4 regions of the Moorella sp. E306M genome follow, and region 1 is predicted to be linked to each of the others. Evidence: riboswitches for the same ligand, from Rfam matches in the RefSeq annotation. Region 1 holds a riboswitch; each other region holds the start of a gene.
The links. Region 1 has a riboswitch for cobalamin ahead of FLZ89_RS09895 (ribonucleoside triphosphate reductase). Riboswitches for the same ligand answer to the same signal wherever they lie in the genome.
Positions count from the first base shown of each region.

Region 2: it holds a riboswitch for cobalamin, as region 1 does, so the genes downstream of both, cobU (bifunctional adenosylcobinamide kinase/adenosylcobinamide-phosphate guanylyltransferase) here and FLZ89_RS09895 (ribonucleoside triphosphate reductase) in region 1, are expected to answer to the same signal.
Region 3: it holds a riboswitch for cobalamin, as region 1 does, so the genes downstream of both, FLZ89_RS12255 (S-layer homology domain-containing protein) here and FLZ89_RS09895 (ribonucleoside triphosphate reductase) in region 1, are expected to answer to the same signal.
Region 4: it holds a riboswitch for cobalamin, as region 1 does, so the genes downstream of both, cobK (precorrin-6A reductase) here and FLZ89_RS09895 (ribonucleoside triphosphate reductase) in region 1, are expected to answer to the same signal.

Region 1 covers NZ_BJKO01000001.1:1,919,468-1,923,636, reverse strand. The annotation lists gene FLZ89_RS09895 (ribonucleoside triphosphate reductase) at 1-1,574, opposite strand, end outside; cobalamin riboswitch at 1,681-1,932, opposite strand; gene FLZ89_RS09890 (MerR family transcriptional regulator) at 2,053-2,436, opposite strand; gene FLZ89_RS09885 (MerR family transcriptional regulator) at 2,674-2,988, shown strand; gene FLZ89_RS09880 ((Fe-S)-binding protein) at 3,067-4,169, shown strand, end outside.
Region 2 covers NZ_BJKO01000001.1:2,910,766-2,914,934, forward strand. The annotation lists gene cbiE (precorrin-6y C5,15-methyltransferase (decarboxylating) subunit CbiE) at 1-27, opposite strand, end outside; gene cbiD (cobalt-precorrin-5B (C(1))-methyltransferase CbiD) at 17-1,114, opposite strand; gene cobU (bifunctional adenosylcobinamide kinase/adenosylcobinamide-phosphate guanylyltransferase) at 1,133-1,747, opposite strand; cobalamin riboswitch at 1,827-2,000, opposite strand; gene FLZ89_RS15090 (translation initiation factor 2) at 2,030-2,296, opposite strand; gene FLZ89_RS15095 (PHP domain-containing protein) at 2,344-3,204, opposite strand; gene FLZ89_RS15100 (TIGR00282 family metallophosphoesterase) at 3,213-3,998, opposite strand; gene FLZ89_RS15105 (hypothetical protein) at 4,047-4,169, opposite strand, start outside.
Region 3 covers NZ_BJKO01000001.1:2,377,257-2,381,425, reverse strand. The annotation lists gene FLZ89_RS12255 (S-layer homology domain-containing protein) at 1-2,492, opposite strand, end outside; cobalamin riboswitch at 2,872-3,038, opposite strand; gene FLZ89_RS12250 (ATP-binding protein) at 3,158-4,054, opposite strand; gene FLZ89_RS12245 (ATP-binding protein) at 4,032-4,169, opposite strand, start outside.
Region 4 covers NZ_BJKO01000001.1:2,584,128-2,588,296, reverse strand. The annotation lists gene FLZ89_RS13360 (energy-coupling factor ABC transporter substrate-binding protein) at 1-225, opposite strand, end outside; gene FLZ89_RS13355 (energy-coupling factor ABC transporter permease) at 290-1,045, opposite strand; gene cobK (precorrin-6A reductase) at 1,074-1,865, opposite strand; cobalamin riboswitch at 2,217-2,417, opposite strand; gene FLZ89_RS13345 (5'-deoxyadenosine deaminase) at 2,475-3,800, opposite strand; gene FLZ89_RS13340 (xanthine dehydrogenase family protein molybdopterin-binding subunit) at 3,797-4,169, opposite strand, start outside.

The DNA of each region.
Region 1 (4,169 bases):
TGGTAGGTGGCCAGGACAGAACGCATGAAGTCCAGGATTTCTAAAGCCAGACCCCTTCCCTCGCGGGTATTAATACCTTTCCCTATAAAATTCAGGAGGGCCTCGTGCATGCCCACGATACCGATGGTGTTAAAATGGTTCTCCCAGTACCTGCCGAAGCGTTCTTTAACCTGCCGCAAATAGAACCGGGAGTAAGGATAAAGCCCTTGCTCAGTAAATTTTTCCAGGATATTGCGTTTGAGAAGCAAGCTCTCTTTGGCCAGGTCCATCTTCGCTTTGAGGCCGGTGAAAAATTCTTCCTTCGTTTTAGAAAGATAACCCAGTCGGGGCAAATTTATGGTGACTACACCTATCGACCCGGTGAGGGGGTTGGCCCCAAAGAGACCGCCGCCGCGTTTCTTGAGTTCCCGGTTATCCAGACGCAGGCGACAGCACATACTCCGCACGTCTTCGGGCTTTAAATCGGAATTGATAAAATTGGCGAAGTAGGGGATGCCGTATTTGGCCGTCATGGCCAGGATTTTTTCTACCACCGGGCTTTCCCAGGGAAAATCCGGTGTGATATTGTAGGTAGGTATGGGGAAGGTAAAAATGCGGCCCCGGGCGTCTCCCTCCATCATCACCTCGCAGAAGGCCGTATTCAGCCAGTCCATCTCCTGCTGGAAGTCGCCGTAACATTCTTTCCTGCGCTCGCCGCCGATAATCACCGGCTCGTTAGCTAAAATCTGCGGCACAACCACATCCATGGTCAGGTTGACAAAGGGCGTCTGGAATCCCACCCTGGTGGGTACATTGAGGTTAAAGATGAATTCCTGCAGGGCCTGCTTGACTTCCCGGTAGTCCAGGCCGTCGTAACGGATAAAAGGGGCGAGGTAAGTATCGAAGTTGGAAAAGGCCTGGGCACCGGCAGCTTCTCCCTGCAAAGTATAAAAGAAATTGGCTATCTGCCCCAGGGCCGTCCGGAAATGCCTGGGCGGCGCGCTTTCTACCTTCTGCCCCACGCCGGCAAAGCCGCTTTCCAGTAAATCGGCCAGGTCCCAGCCACAGCAATAGGGCGCCAACAACCCCAGGTCGTGGATATGGATATCGCCCCTTTCATGGGCCTCGCGGATAGCCGGCGGGTAGACCTTTTCCAGCCAATACCTGGAACTGACGGCGGCGATGATATGGTTGTTGAGGCCCTGGAGGGAATAATTCATGTTGCTGTTCTCATTAATCCGCCAGTCCTGGCCGTCCAGGTAGCCCTGGACCATTTCCTGCACGTTGACCAGAAGGTGGCGGAAATCCCGCCATTCCGCATGTTGTTGCCGGTAAAGGATATAAGCCTTGGCCGTCCGGGCATGGCCATTCTCAATCAATACTTTTTCCACCAGGTCCTGCACGTCTTCGACGGTAGGCAGCCTGTCGGCAAATTTTTCCGCCAGAAGGGCCGTCACCTGGTTGGCCAGCTGGCTGGCCTGGCGGCGGTCCTGGCCCCCGACAGCCTGGGCCGCTTTGTAAATAGCATTGATTATCCTCTCCTCGTCAAAGTCCACTACCCGGCCGTCGCGCTTGATGATCTTCTTGGGTATCATGATAAAATTTAAATCTCCTTTCGCCTGCCTGAATGAAAAACCCCAACCACGCCTGCGTAGCTGGGGTAAATCCTCCCTTACCTCACCTTCACCATGGCCGTGGTTTAACGGTGAAATCTCACGGGCAGGTCTCCTGGCTCGGGTTCAACGCTCCCTGCTGCCTTCCCAGTCCAGCACTCAGCTCCTTTAGATGCACTACTCCGGGTACTTCTTAATACTATAAGAAATTAACCCGTAGCTGTAAATATCTTGCTGAGTGCTGGACCAGTGGCTCCTTTAGCAGGTACTCCCCCTCACAGTGGCGGCACCGCGCCGGACTTGCACCGGCTTCCCTGGCACCCGCGAGAATCCTTTTCTGGTAATGTTCAACACAGTAATCTTCGACAAAGATGAGGCAAAATCCTGCCGCTATATAACCTTCTCATCCCCCGGTTAAGCACTGTTTTTATTCACCTGGGGCTATTTTTCCTTGCTGGAATTACTTTGTTTCCTGTTTTCTATGGGGGCAGGTATTACAAAGGGAGGGATCGTCAAAGGAGATCTGGCAGTAAGTCCCTTCCTCCTTCCAGCATGGCTTGGCGCACCCTATGCGTTCAGTCTTCCGGGAGCAGGCCGGGCAGTCCTCGTATAACCAGCAAGGATAGAAGGCCAGGTAGTGTTTGATGGAGTTTAAATTGAAGCCTTTATCGATGAGCTTTTGAATGAAGCGCAGCCGTTTCAAGTCATTATTTGAGTAAAGGCGCCGCCCGTTCTTGCGTGCGGGCTGGATGAGTTTATGTCTTTCCCAGACCCGCAGGGTGCCCGGCTGTATGCCCAGTAAATCGGCGACCACGCTGATGGTATATAACATTTGTTCAGGCATTAAAAGCCGCCTCGCTTAACAATCAGTTTATAAATTATTGGCAGTTTTATTTTACGTTAACTTATCATCCCAGATCAAGTATCGCTTTTCTCCTATCTGAAAACATAATTTTGCTATATCTAAATAACTTTGTTGTAAGATTTTTTATAAGTTTATTGACATGGGTTTGTTCAACAAATATGATATAAGTAAGATCAATAGTAAGCGGGGCGAAGAAGGCCGGTGTATCCCATCGGTATGGTTATCCAGGTCTTAGATATTTCTCCCCACCGCCTGCGTCGCTGGGAACGAAAGGGACTGGTTGTTCCCATGAGGAAAAACGGCCGGCGCTGCTATTCGGAACTGGACTTACAACGGTTAATGTTTATTAAACGCCTCCTTGATGGCAAACATTGCCGGCTCGCAAACCTCCCTAATTACCTCGCCTTTTACCCCTGCTGGCAGGATGGCAAATGCATAAGCACCCCTTTAGAAGAGCCAAAGGAAGGGGCGCGTCCCTGCTGGCAAAAGAAAAACTGGTATTGTGGCTACCAGTTCCACCGGAAAGTATAGTCAGGGTTACAAGGCAAGGAAATATCCGTTTTTTAACTTCTAGCACCATTCATTAAATTTTATCCAGGAGTGTTGTTTATGTCCATTTTGCTGGCTACAGAAGCGCCTGGCCTTGCAAAAATCTCCCGGGCCATGGGCGGAGCCAGCCTGCAGACCTGCCTGGCCTGCGGCGTGTGCACCGGCGGCTGCCCTACCGGCGACATCGGCGCCCCCGTAGACCCCCGTAAAATGGTGCGCCTGCTCCTTTTGGGGATGGAAGACCGGCTCCTGGCGTCAGATATGATCTGGCTCTGCACCATGTGCGGCCGCTGTACAGTCTACTGCCCGGTGGGCGTGAATATGGGCGACCTGGTCCGGGCCATGCGGTCGGAACTGGCGGCAGAAGGCCGCGTCCCCGTAAACCTGCAGAAAGTGGTAGACCTGGCTCTAGAGTCTGGCAATAATATGGGGATCAGCCAGGAGGATTACCTCGACACCCTGGACTGGATGCAGGAAGAGCTCCAGGCGGAGTTCGGCAGTGAGGCGGAAATACCCGTTGATAAGAAGGACGCCAGGATATTGTACGTTATCAACCCGCGGGAAGCGAAGTTCTTCCCCCTCTCCATTCTAGCGGCGGCCAAAGTGTTCCATGCCGCCGGCGAAAGCTGGACCCTTTCCAGCCGCTACTGGGACGCGACCAACTACGCCCTTTTCTCCGGGGACGACAAAGCCGGCGCTATCCTGGTGCAACGCCTGGCCGATGAGGTGGAGCGCCTGGGCTGCCAGGAGTTGATCATGACCGAGTGCGGCCATGCCTTCCGCGCCATTCGCTGGGGGCCGGAGCAGTGGCTGGGGTACAAACTCCCCTTCAGCGTGCGCAGTATCGTCCAGCTCATGGCCGAATACCTGCAAGACGGCCGCATCCGCCTTGACCCCTCCCGCAACAGCGAACCGGTAACCTATCACGATCCCTGCAATCTAGGCCGCAAGGAGGGCATTTTTGAAGAACCGCGGCAGATACTCCGGGCGGCGGTAGCAGATTTCCGGGAGATGACACCCAACCGTGAGAATAACTACTGCTGCGGCGGCGGTGGCGGCCTGCTCTCTTTGAGCGAGTTTGGCCAGGAACGCATGGCTAAAGGAAAGGTGAAAATAGAACAGATCCGGCGCACGGGAGCAAAGATTATCGCCACTCCCTGCCA
Region 2 (4,169 bases), 990 kb from region 1:
GGTCAGCCACCGGCCATCAGCTCCCATGGCCCCACGCCTCCAGTATCTGCCGGGCCACCGCATCCCGGCCCATAATTTCTCCCTGCAGGTTGAGCAAAACCGTACCTACGGTGAGCTCACCACGGACAAAGTCCTCGGCCCGCCGGCTGGCCCGGGCCGCCAGGGTGTCCCAGAACTCTCGCCCCAGACCGTGGCTATGGATAATTTCCTGGGCAGCTTCCACTGTAGTTACCTCTAAAAGCTGCCGCACGGCTTCCGGGGATGCCCCCCGCGCCGCGGCCCAGGCGGCCAGGATTTCCTGGCGGGCGTCGGCCAGGCGGCTGTGGGTATAAAAGATGCCTCCCACCACCTTGATGAGCTTGCCGCCGTGCCCCCACAGGAGCACCCGCTTCACCCCCCGCCCGGCGCAGGCCTCCAACATGTAGCCGATAAAGTTGCTGGTCAGAACAATGGCCGCAGCCGGCAGGTGATAGCGTTCTTCGGCCTGGCGCTGCCCCAGGCGGCCGGGGGTCAGGATGAGGGTCTCCCAGCCGGCAGCCAGGGCGACGTCTATTTGCGGTATCAGGGAAGTACGGTAGGCCTCTTCGGACATGGGTTCGACAAAACCGGTAGTGCCCAGGATCGAAAGGCCGCCCTCAATCCCCAGGCGGGGGTTGAGGGTCCGCCGGGCCAGCTCTTCCCCCCCGGGGATGCTGATTTCCAGCTCCAGGCCCTGGCCGGGCGGGGTTACATCGGCAACTGCCGCGGCGATCATTTGCCGGGGAACGGGATTAATGGCCGGTTCCCCCGGCGGTATAGCCAGGCCGGGACGGGTTACTGTCCCGACGCCGGGTCCGCCGCGCAAAGTCAACCCCCGGCCGGATTGCCGGGCGCGGACGTGGATGGCAGCCCCGTGGGTAACGTCAGGGTCATCGCCGGCGTCTTTGACCACCACGGCCTCGGCCCAGCCCGGACCCTGGTGCACGGTAACCGGCAGGGTTACCTTTTCCCCCCGCGGCAGGGTAAGGGTAACCTCCCGCACCAGTTGTTTCTGCCATAAAGCTATGGCCGCCGCCCTCGCCGCAGCAGCCGCACAGGTACCTGTGGTATAACCCCGCCGTAACTCCCTCTGCAACGATTTCTCCTCCAGTTTTTATTGTATTTTCGGAGAAGTTCCTCCCAACAACCTTTCTTCATTAGCCTTATTATCCTTTAAAACCAGGGGCAGGCCGGCCACCACCAGGTAGACCTGGTCGGCCCGGCGAGCAATCTCCTGGTTGGCCAGGCCCAGCAGGTCCCGGAAAACCCGGCCCAGGGGATAGGGAGGAATGAGCCCCATTCCCGCTTCTTCAGTAACAATAATTACCCGCGCCGGTACCTGCCGGGCTACGGCCGCCAGTTCCCTCACTTTGACCATGATGGCTTCTACAGCCGCCGTACTTTTTTCCCAGCTGTCTCCTGCTCCAGCCGCCTCCTGGCTCAAAAGGTTGCTGAGCCACATGCCCAGGCTGTCCAGGAGGATGGTACCGGCACGCCGCCCTTCCCGGGCCACGGCTTCCGTGACGGCCAGGGGAGCTTCCACCGTCAGCCATGCAGCCGGTCGTCGGCGCCGGTGCATGTCCACCCGGGCCGCCATTTCGGCATCGTCCACGGTCGCCGTGGCCAGGTAGACTACTTTTTCGCCTCCGGCAGCAGCCAGTTCTTCAGCCAGGCGGCTTTTGCCACTCCTGGCCCCCCCGGTTACCATGATTAACGACCCGTACCCCATAGAATGGCCTCCTAAAATAAAAACTCCAGCCCCCACGAAGCAGCTGGAGTCACATCACCTAACTTTAGGCCCCTTAACGCGAGGGTGAAATGAACAGGCAGGTTTCCTGGCTCCGGCTCCTTGCCTGGCTTCGCCTTCCCGGTATAATACCAGTGGCCTTGAAGCAGGCTCCCCGGTTACAGTGGCGCGACCGCTCAGGATTTACACCTGATTCCCTTTTAACCTTTCAGGCACCTGTTCCCTATTAAGTTAATTATAGTATAAATCGCTCCCTCCTATCAGTCAAGCCCTGGGTAACGATATGCCCTGCAACTTATTTGTGATCATAGCCAGCTCTTTATTCTTTTCCCAGATAGCCCGGGCATAGCGCCGGTTGCGGAGCTGGAGCTTTTCCTTTTCCTGGCGCAGGCGATTTACCATCTCCCACTTTTCGGCTTCACTTTTTTCTATCAGGCGTAGCAAGACACGCCGGCTGACCCGTAATTGTTCTACCTTACTTTCCAGCTCCTGGATACGCCGGTAAAGGCCAGCTGCCTCATTGCCAGCCAACGGCCCCACCCCCTCATTATTAGTTTGCTAAAGTATATGCCTGGAAATCAAACCTTAGTCGCTTGAGCTTTAATCTTTTCCGCTCGCCTCTGTAATTGCTCCAGTTCCGCTGTGCCCACCCGGCAGGTCCCCAGGTCGGCATGGCTGTTGTCAACCATGCCGTGGAAATCTGACCCGCCGGTTACCACCAGGTCATACCGGGAGGCAAATTCCAGGTAACGCCTGGTGGCAGCGGCATCGTGGAGAGGATAATAGGCTTCGATACCCTGTAAGCCGCCATCAACAAGGGCCGGAAGAAGGGCATCAGCCGGGCTTAAGCCCGGGTGGGCCAGGACCGGCACTCCGCCAGCCTTTAATATTACCTCCACCGCCCGGCCAGGTTCAACTTTTTCCCGCGGGACATAAGCAGGCCGGCCCCGTGCCAGCAGGGTTTTGAAGGCCGCCTCCACAGAGGGGGCATATCCCTTACGGACCAGAACGGCTGCGATATGGGGACGGCCCACGGCCTCGCCCCTGAGTTCCTGCTCGACCTCGCTCATGCTGATATCATAACCCAGCTCTTGTAATCTGGCGACCATCCGGGCCGTGCGCCGGTAACGCGCCTGGCGCATAGTTTCCAGGAAGGCCAGCAAATTTTCCTTTTGCCAATCAAGGTAATAACCCAGAATATGAATTTCTTTATCTTCCCACTCGGTGCTCAGCTCGACCCCAGGAATGACCGTCACGCCGTAACTGCTGCCGGCAGCCAGGGCTTCTGCCAGGCCGGCTACCGTATCATGATCGGTGACACCAAGGGTCGTTAAACCTTTGGCCTTTGCCAGCCTGATTAGTTCTGGGGGTGAAAGCAGACCGTCGGAACTCGTAGTATGGGTATGTAAATCAGCTAGCTGCATAGATATCTTGTCCAATGGTTAATTTACGCCGTGCCGTAGTGCTGCAACCTCTGGATAGCCATTGCCCGGCCGGTAGCGGGATCAATATCTACCAGCACGGCTTCCAGCTGAATAATGCCACCGGCGACTTCAAACCGCACCGGCAGCTGGGTAAGAAATTTTTTAACGACAAGTTCTGTTTTTACCCCCAGGACCGAATCCCTGGGGCCGGTCATGCCTACATCGGTGATATAGGCCGTCCCCTGGGGCAGGACGCGGGCATCGGCCGTCTGGATATGGGTATGGGTCCCGATGACCGCACTTACCAGTCCGTCAAGGTACCAGCCCAGGGCAACCTTTTCTGAAGTTGCTTCAGCATGGAAGTCTACTAAAATGATCTTAGTTATCTCCCCGATCTCTTCTGCCAGGCGGCGTCCTAGGCGAAAAGGACACTCCAGGGATGATAGAAACACCCGCCCCGATAAATTAATAATTCCTACCTGCAGGTCTTCCTTGACCTTTACCAGGGTATAGCCCCTGCCAGGAGTACCAGGAGGATAATTGGCCGGCCGGACAATGCGCTCATCCTCCTCCAGGAGGGCCAGCGCTTCTCGCTTATCCCAGACATGGTTGCCCATGGTTAAAATATCAATGCCGGCGGCAAAAAGTTCACCGGCAATAGCCGGCGTAATACCATTACCACCGGCAGCATTTTCGCCGTTTGCTACTACAAGGGCCGGCCGGTATTCCTGGAGCAGAGGTGGCAGGAGTTCCCGGATCGCTTTACGGCCCGGCCGTCCCACTACATCGCCAATCATTAGAACCCGCAAAAACAAGGCTCCCCTCGAATTACCTTAAAATTATTATTCGCGCCGGTTCTATTTATTAAACACCATGACCCGACCTTCTTCCCGGAAGGCAATTAGCTGGCGCTCCGGGACGGTACCCCTAACACTTTCCAGCATACGGTCAATTAACTCTTCCTGGAGCAAAAGTTCTTC
Region 3 (4,169 bases), 460 kb from region 1:
GAGCTCCAGTCCGTACTGTACCACCAGATGATCTGGTCGCCCTCCTGGATCGCTTTCTGGGAAGCGCCCACTATGGGTACGCTGCCGTTGACTTTGTACATCCACCCGTTCATACCACTGTTGGCCTGGCCGGCGATGCTTTTAACAAAGCCGTTATCGTCGACGTAGGAAAGACCGGTGGCGTCCAGGGCTCCCAGGGCCGTCAGGCCCCACCTGCCGTTTTTGCTCACCATGACCGAGCCGGGCCCATAAAGGAGCTCGCCGTTCATGCCTACTACGGCAATGTCGACGATGCAGTAATCACGATCCGGAGTGGATGAGGTGGGTAAGGTAATATTGAGAATGGCCGTCGCCGTCAGGCCGTTATAAATAGCCTTTACCACCGTCTGGCCGGTATTGAGGGCAGTGACCAGGCCGTAGTCGCTGTCAGAAACACTAGCGATGCTGGTATCGCCCACCGACCAGACGGCCTCGTTGGTCACGTCGCTCCTCGTGCCGTCAAAATAAGCCAGTACGGCCTTAAACTGCTGCTTGCCGTTGAGATTGAGGCTGGCAGCAGCAGGTTGAACAAGAAGGCCCAGGGAAGTTCTGGGGTCGATTGTTCCAGCCAGGATAAGATAAGTATAAAGGGCCTCGCTGGCGTCCAAAACATTTCTATATGCACCAAAGCTACCATCATCGTTCAAGGCTTTGAGCATCATGTAGGATACCGGCGATAACCCCGTAGGGCTTCGCCAGCTCAAAAGATCATGTCCCAGCCTTTTCAGGGTAATAATCACTTCGGTGGTATCTACTACCGGATCTTCGGCCCAAGACTCGGTGCGATAATACACGCTGCCGTCAGGCTGCAGCCACTTCTTTAAATAGGCCAGGCCCTTATCGATGGCGCTCTGGATTTGCGGGTCATTTTGTTGATAACCTGGCAGATAAGTCAAGGCCCGGATCGCCTGGGCGGTAGACATAAAGTCGGGGTAAAAAGTGTTACCCACCGCCTCTCCCCAGGCGCCATAAGTGGCCTCGGCCACGCTTTGCTTGCCCAGGATGTAATCGTGGGCATAAACATCATTGATTAAGGTTATCTGGCCCGCTTCCCCCAGAGCAATATAGGCCCACATGTCGCTGTAAACGCTGTTGTCAAAACCGTTAGGAGAATGCCGTTCCTTTAAAAGATTTGCCAGCTTATTTACCCGTACTGTATCACCCCATCTATTTAAGGCCAACAAGCATTGGGCTATAGTTTTCGTTCTTGATCTTTTCACCCATGGAGAACTGCTGCCGGCATAATCATTATACGTTTTACCTAAAGATTTTAAGGCAATCAGGGTTTCGGCCGTAGAAAAGGTACTATCCCACTGGGCCGGGATAGCGCCAGTGTCTACGTCCTGGATATCTTTAAGGTAAGCCAGGCCCTCCTGGATGGTTTTATAAACGTCGCTACCTTCTACCTTCGCCCCGTCAAAGTAGCTGAGGGCCGTAAGCACCTGGGCCGTTAAATCCGGTTCCTCCGCGGTATAACCGCTCCATGCCGCTCCGGCTGGCTGCCCCCAGGCGTTTTTATGTTCATGTTTAAACCCATTAAGGTAGTTCAAGGCATACACCTGGTCAATGACACTAAGCCTGCCTGCTTTGCCAAGGGCGGTTAAAACTGTAACATCGTCATAAATGCTGTTGCCAAAATAAATCGTTCCATTAGTAGTCTTTTGTTTAGCAATAATGGCGTCGGCTAGCATATTAATGTAACTTGAAGTCGGATCTACGGCATAAAGGGCGGTTAATTCTTTCGCCAGATAGACGGCATCCAGTACGGAGGGATTGCTGGCAGCAGCCTCGGCAGAGGCAATAACGACATTTTTCAAAGATTTACCATTATAGACCCACCCGCCTCCAGAAAGGTCTTCACCGGCGTTGACCAGAGCTTCTACGCAGCGATAATCAAAGTTCCAACCGTTGACCTCATAAGTTAAACTGCCATTCTGGTAACGATTTTTAAAATAAGAAACTGCCTTGCTAATGCTGTCCTGGACCTGGTTATAAACAGGATCATTAACCGGCAAATCAGGTTTTACCAGCGCCAGGGCCTGCAGCGGTGCCTTGGTGCCATAATCATTGGCCAAAGGGCCAAAGCTACCGTCGGCATTCTGGGTCGCCATAATGTAAGTAATTAAACTATTATTATTGCCAAGTAAGTCGGCCAGTTTTTCGATGCTGCTTTTTAACGTTTCCTCATTCTTGGTCCATTTTACTTTATCTTCTAGATTTTCTCCCGCCAGGGTAAGTATGTAGGCCGTGTAGCCGTCAATCTTCTCCCCGGCCTGGTAGCGGTCGTTAATAAATTTTATGGCTTTGGCGGCCAGTTCTTGGGCAGTATAGGCAACGGCCTGATCCGCGGCCATAGCCTTGTCCGGGACAACAAAAGGTACAAGAAAGCTGAAAAGAAGGCAAACCGTTGTTGCCAGGGATATAAAACGCCTGTTGAACCTCTTATAGGACATTCCTGCCACCTTGCCTTTCATAAAATTTAGCCAGAGAATCAAAAGGGTCTTAACGGGTGTCACACCTTTACGACGTGCTCCAGACCCAGCACCTGTCTGCTTGCAAAAATGAAAAAGACGGCCTCATGCTAACACCTCCCTGCAATACTCCCCGGGTGGGTTAGAATAGGCCGTCCATCTACCGTTCCCGGCGCATCGTGAACATCCAGTTGTTGTCCCTTGTTGGAAGCTCCTTGCCGGGCCGGCTGGCAGCATTTAAGCCGGCCCCTCGGGGCCAGGCGCCTACCCTGATAAAATTAAAACCCCTGCTCCAAAGAAATCAGGGGTTATGCCGTTTCCCCATCCTGCGTAGGGAGCACCAGCTACTTCGGCAAGCACCAGGTCTCCTGGCTCGGGTTCACCGTTCCCCCACGCCTTCCCAGCCCGCACTCAGCCTAAAGAAGTTAACCCGTTACAAAAACGTACTGAGTAGCGGTCCAGTGGCCTGATGCGGGGTCACTCCCCCTTACAGTGGCGCGACCGCGCCGGATTTGCACCGGCTTCCCTTGATGCCTGCACCGTTATTCATTTTTCTTTATATAACCATTCTACAGATACTACCAGAATCCTCCCGGCAAGAACTTTTTTATTTGCCCCATATTTATTTGCCCCATAAAGTCCTCTTACTACTTTCCTATCCTTGCCAATTGTACCATCAAGCTATCCCACATGGCTTTGACGGCATTTGCTGCCGCCCCGTGGGAACAGGCCGTAAGCGGCACGGCATTTACCAAGGCCCTGGCCACGTCGGCATCAAAAGGTATTTTACCGGCTATGGTAAGGCCCTGCTCATAACAATAAGCTTCAATCTCCCGGCTTTTCTCAGGGGCCAGGTCATATTTGTTAATACAAACGGCCACCGGTACTTTAAAGTGGCCGGCCAGCTTCACCACCCGTTCCAGGTCGTGCCAGCCGGCTACCGTCGGTTCCGTCACCACCAGGGCCAGGGTTACCCCGCTCAGGGAGGATATGACCGGGCAGCCGATGCCGGGCGGGCCGTCGGTAATGATCAGCCGGGCCTTATTTTCCTCCGCCAGCCGCCGCGCTTCCTGGCGTACCTTCGTCACCAGCTTGCCGGAATTGTCCTCGGCCAGGCCTAGCTGGGCATGTACAAGAGGGCCGTGAGGTGTTTCTGAAATATACCAGTACCCGGCTAGGTTGGGTTTCATGGTAATGGCCCCTGCCGGGCACGTCAAGGTGCAGACCCCGCAGCCTTCACATGATAGAGAATCCACCTGAAAAACGGAGCCCCTTGACCCGTTATCTGCCTTCGTGATAGCGCCAAACCGGCAAACTTCGATACAGCGGCCGCACCCGGTGCAACGCCCGGCATCAGTAACCGCTTTGTTGGAGCCGTAAAATTCATTGACGCTCTCCACCTCCGGCCGCAGGAGCAGGTGCAGGTCGGCAGCGTCAACGTCACAGTCGGCCAGGACTTTATCCTCCGCCAGGGCTGCCAGGGCAGCAACGATAGAAGTTTTACCGGTACCGCCCTTACCGCTAATTACCAGCAGCTCTTGCATGTTGTGACACCAGCCTCTCTATCTCCTGCCAGAGGCCGACAAAAGGCGGTACCCAGTCGGGATAATCTTCCACCAGGCATCTCCCTCTGGCATAGGTGGCAGCATATCTTTTGTC
Region 4 (4,169 bases), 660 kb from region 1:
GCCGATGGCGGCCTGGGCGGCAAAGAGGAAGGATTCCACTTCCCCGCTGGGGGGTTCCCACACAGGTTTAAACCAGGGTTCATAATCAGGCCGGATCTGGGTAATAGTATCTTCCGCCTGGTCGTCAGCACCAGCAAATTCAGCGCTGCGGTGAAGGAAAAAGGGTGCCGCTGCCAGGAGAATAACGATCAAGAGTAAAAAGATATTTTTCTGGGCGGTACTCATTACTTGTACACCTCCATGAACTGGATGTCAGTTACAATAGTTAATAAGTCCGTTTTAACCCTTTTTACCGGATATGCTGCTGGTTGCGGCCTCCCACCACCAAGGCCTTATTATCATCTAAAATAGACAGCTCTAGCAATTCGTTTTTATTATAAGTGGCCAGCAAGTTAAAGACGATGACAGTTAAGATACCTTCGCTAATGGCCAGGGGTATCTGGGTAACGGCAAAAATGCCCATGAATTTCAGCATGGACGCCAGCACCCCGCCGGGCTGGGCCGGGAAGGCCAGGGCCAGCTGCAGGGAAGTGGTGATATAGGTCATCAGGTCCCCCAGGGTGGCGGCCAGGAAGACGGCTACGGGCATTGAGCCATTGAGCCTCCGTACCAGGCGGTAAAGGCCGTAGGACACAAAGGGTCCGACGACGGCCATGGAAAAGGTGTTGGCACCCAGGGTGCTCAAGCCGCCGTGGGCCAGCAGGAGGGCCTGGAAGAGGAGGACAATACCTCCCAGGATGCTCATGGCAGAGGGGCCAAAGAGGATGGCGCCCAGTCCCACGCCGGTGGGATGGGAACAGCTACCGGTTACTGACGGGATTTTCAAGGCCGACAGGACAAAGGCATAGGCGCCTGCCAGGCCCAGGAGCATTTTCAGCCCGGGGTTGCTTTTAACGGTCTGCTGGATGGACCGCAGGCCCCAGAACCAGAAGGGTAGGACGACGACAAACCAGAAGGCGGCCCAGTTGAAGGGCAGGAAGCCCTCGGCGATGTGCATGGCATAGGCCGGCTGGGGCAGGACGGCCATGGCCAGCACGATATACATACCCAGTATGGTTATACGGCGGAACACGCTATATACCTCCCTCTGGAATTGAACTTGGAAATGCCGTTGCTATTTTTTTCAACAGGGCGATGGCTTCGGCAACTGTGTAAACTGGATAAAGGTACTGGATGGAAGGCCGCTTGATTACTACTACCGGGATCTTCAGCGCCAGGGCGGCGGCAATTTTGGACCCGGTACCGCCGGCCGGACCGGCGTCCCGGGTGACGATAACACCGGCCCTATAGGCTTTAAACATGGCTTTATTTATTTCTTTGGAAAAAGGCCCTTGCATGGCGATAATGTCGCGGGGTGTCAAGCCAAGGTCCTGGCATTTTTTAATTACCCGGTGCTCCGGTAATACCCTGACCACAATGCGTTTACCTTTAAGCAGGGGGTTTTTGACGAACACTTCCAGGTTATTGGTACCGGTAGTTAAAAAGATAGTCTCCCCCAGCCCGGCGGCAGTACGGGCGGCTTCTTCCCAGGTTGCCACCTGGTAAATGAGGCGGTCGTCCGGCAACTTTGTTTCTGGTCGTAAAAAACGCAGGTAAGGTAAGCAGTGTTGCCGGCACCAGGCTTCCAGGGTCCTGGATAGCTGGTTGGGGTAAGGAAGGGTGGCGTCTATTACTGCTTCCAACGCCCGGCCAACCTTCAGGGCGGCTAGATTACTTTCCGTTAAGGGATCTGTTAAAATTAACGTCGCCCCATCCTGCCGGGCCAGCTGTTCGCCATAGGTGCTGTCAGTCCAGGTGGCAACCTCGTAGCCTTCCTGCCGCAGGTTACGGATTAACTGCCTTCCCTCGCCGGTACTCCCTACCACTAAAATCAAAACGCGCCGTCCTCCCTGTAGAAACTAAAAATCCCCGGCTGTTTTGCCGGGGAAACCGGTGGCGCCGCTAAAACAGGCATGCCTAACTAAACCACCTCCCCGGGTTGAGACCCTGGTGGCCTCAGAACAGGCTAGCCTGTTGGCCTGGCATCATCGGTTGCGGCAAGTTCCCGCTTCCAGGCGGTGATTTGCCCAACCTCTCCCCTGCCGGCGGCTGAATTTAAGCCCGGTCTTCTCGAGACCGCGCACCCATACTGTATGCAATTTAAAACCCTCTGCTCCTACACAAGCAGAGGGTATGCTTGCCATGGTTTTGGCCAACCACCCCCTATCCGGCGTAGGGGTAAAGGTTTCCAGGCAACCGGTATCCTGACTCGGGATCACTGCTCCGGCACCGCCTTCCCAGGTATTACCCAGTGGCTTGATGGTGCCTCGCTCCCCCTCACAGTGGCGGGACCGTGTCAGATTTGCACTGACTTCCCGTATTTGCCTAGAACATATTCACTTTAATGTTATTCTAGCATAACCTGGATATGATGTCCAGGGGTTTTAACGTAGCTTGGTAAGTCCTTATTCCTGATGATTTTTTGCCAGGAGTTGTTATGCCAGCCCGGCTCGCCGGGCGACACGCAGGATGGCTTCACTGGCCTTTTTCCGGACTTCACCGGCATCAATGGTCTTCAATTGCCTTTCCTCCATGACAATTTTGCCGTCGACCATGGTCAGGGTGACATCCGAGCCTCTGGCCTGGTAGACCAGCTGGGTGTAGACGTCGACGCCGTCCTGCGGCTGGGTATGGAGGCCTGCCAGGGAAACCAAGGCCAGGTCGGCTTTCTTCCCTACTTCCAGGCTGCCGATTTCCTTTTCCATGCCCACGGCCCGGGCCCCGCCCAGGGTGGCCATTTCAAAGACCACAGGCGCCGGCATAGCGGTGGGCCCATGGAGGGGTTTCTGGATCAACGCTGCCAGCCGCATTTCCATAAAGGCGTCCAGGTTGTTATTGCACGGCGCGCCGTCGGCGGCCAGGGAAATCACAGTACCCCGGCTCAGGAGATCCGGTACCGGGCAGATACCGGAAGCCATCTTTAAGTTAGACGAAGGACAGTGGACCACTTTCGTACCGGTGCGGGCCAGGATATCCTTCTCCTCTTCACTGAGCCAGATACAGTGGACCAGGATGAGGTCGGGACCGGTGAGGCCGAGATCGTCAAGGTAAATGACGTTGCGCCGGTTGTGGAGTTTTTCCACCAGGGCGCATTCACCCCGGTTTTCTGAAGCATGGGTGTGGATTTTAACGCCGTAATGGCGGGCGAGGTCCCGGACTTCTAATAATAATTCTTCGGTGCAAGAGACGACAAAACGGGGCGTAAAGGCGTACTGGATGCGGCCATTGGCGTGGCCGTGCCACTTCTCCAGCAGGTCGACGCTTTCTTTAAGGGAGGCCGCCGTTGTTTCTTTAAGGCTGTCCGGAACGTCCTCGCCAAAGTCCATCATTACTTTGCCGGTAATGGCCCGGATGCCGCTTTTGGCAATAGCTTCAATGGCCGCATCGGTATGATGGACGGTCTCCATGTCGACGATGGTGGTGGTTCCGCTTAAGAAAAGTTCACCGATGCCCAGCAGGGCGGAGTAATAAAGGGACTCGGGGTCGTGGGCACCTTCCAGGGGCCAGATGCGCAGGCGCAGCCAGTCCAGGAGTTCCAGGTCGTCGGCGCGACCGCGGAAGAGGGACTGGCAGAGGTGAATATGGGGCTGGATGAGGCCGGGGATGACCAGCTGGCCCGTGGCGTCGATAATCCGGTCGGCAGTGGCCGGTGTATTGCCGATGGCGGCGATGTGGTCGTCTTCAATATAGATATCCCCCTGGAAAACTTCCCTCCGGGGGTTCATGGTAACCAGGGTACCGTTCTTGATTAAAATACTCATTTCTTCTCTCCTTCTTTTTCCCGCAGGGCGGCCAGGATTTTCTCCGGTGTAACCGGCAATTCAGTAATGCGAACTCCCACGGCATTGTAAATAGCATTGATAATGGCCGGTACGGTGGGGATGGTAGCGGGTTCACCAACTCCTTTGGCGCCGTAGGGGCCGGTGGGCTCATGGGTTTCCACAATCAGGGGCTGAATCTCGGGTATATCCAGGGCAGTAGGAATGAGATAGGTAGAAAAGGAATTATTAACGATCCGGCCCTGCTGCAGGTGAACCTTTTCCAGTAGGGCCATACCCAGGCCCTGGGCGACACCGCCTTCAATCTGGCCCTCTACCCCGAGGCGGTTTACGGCCCGGCCCACGTCATGG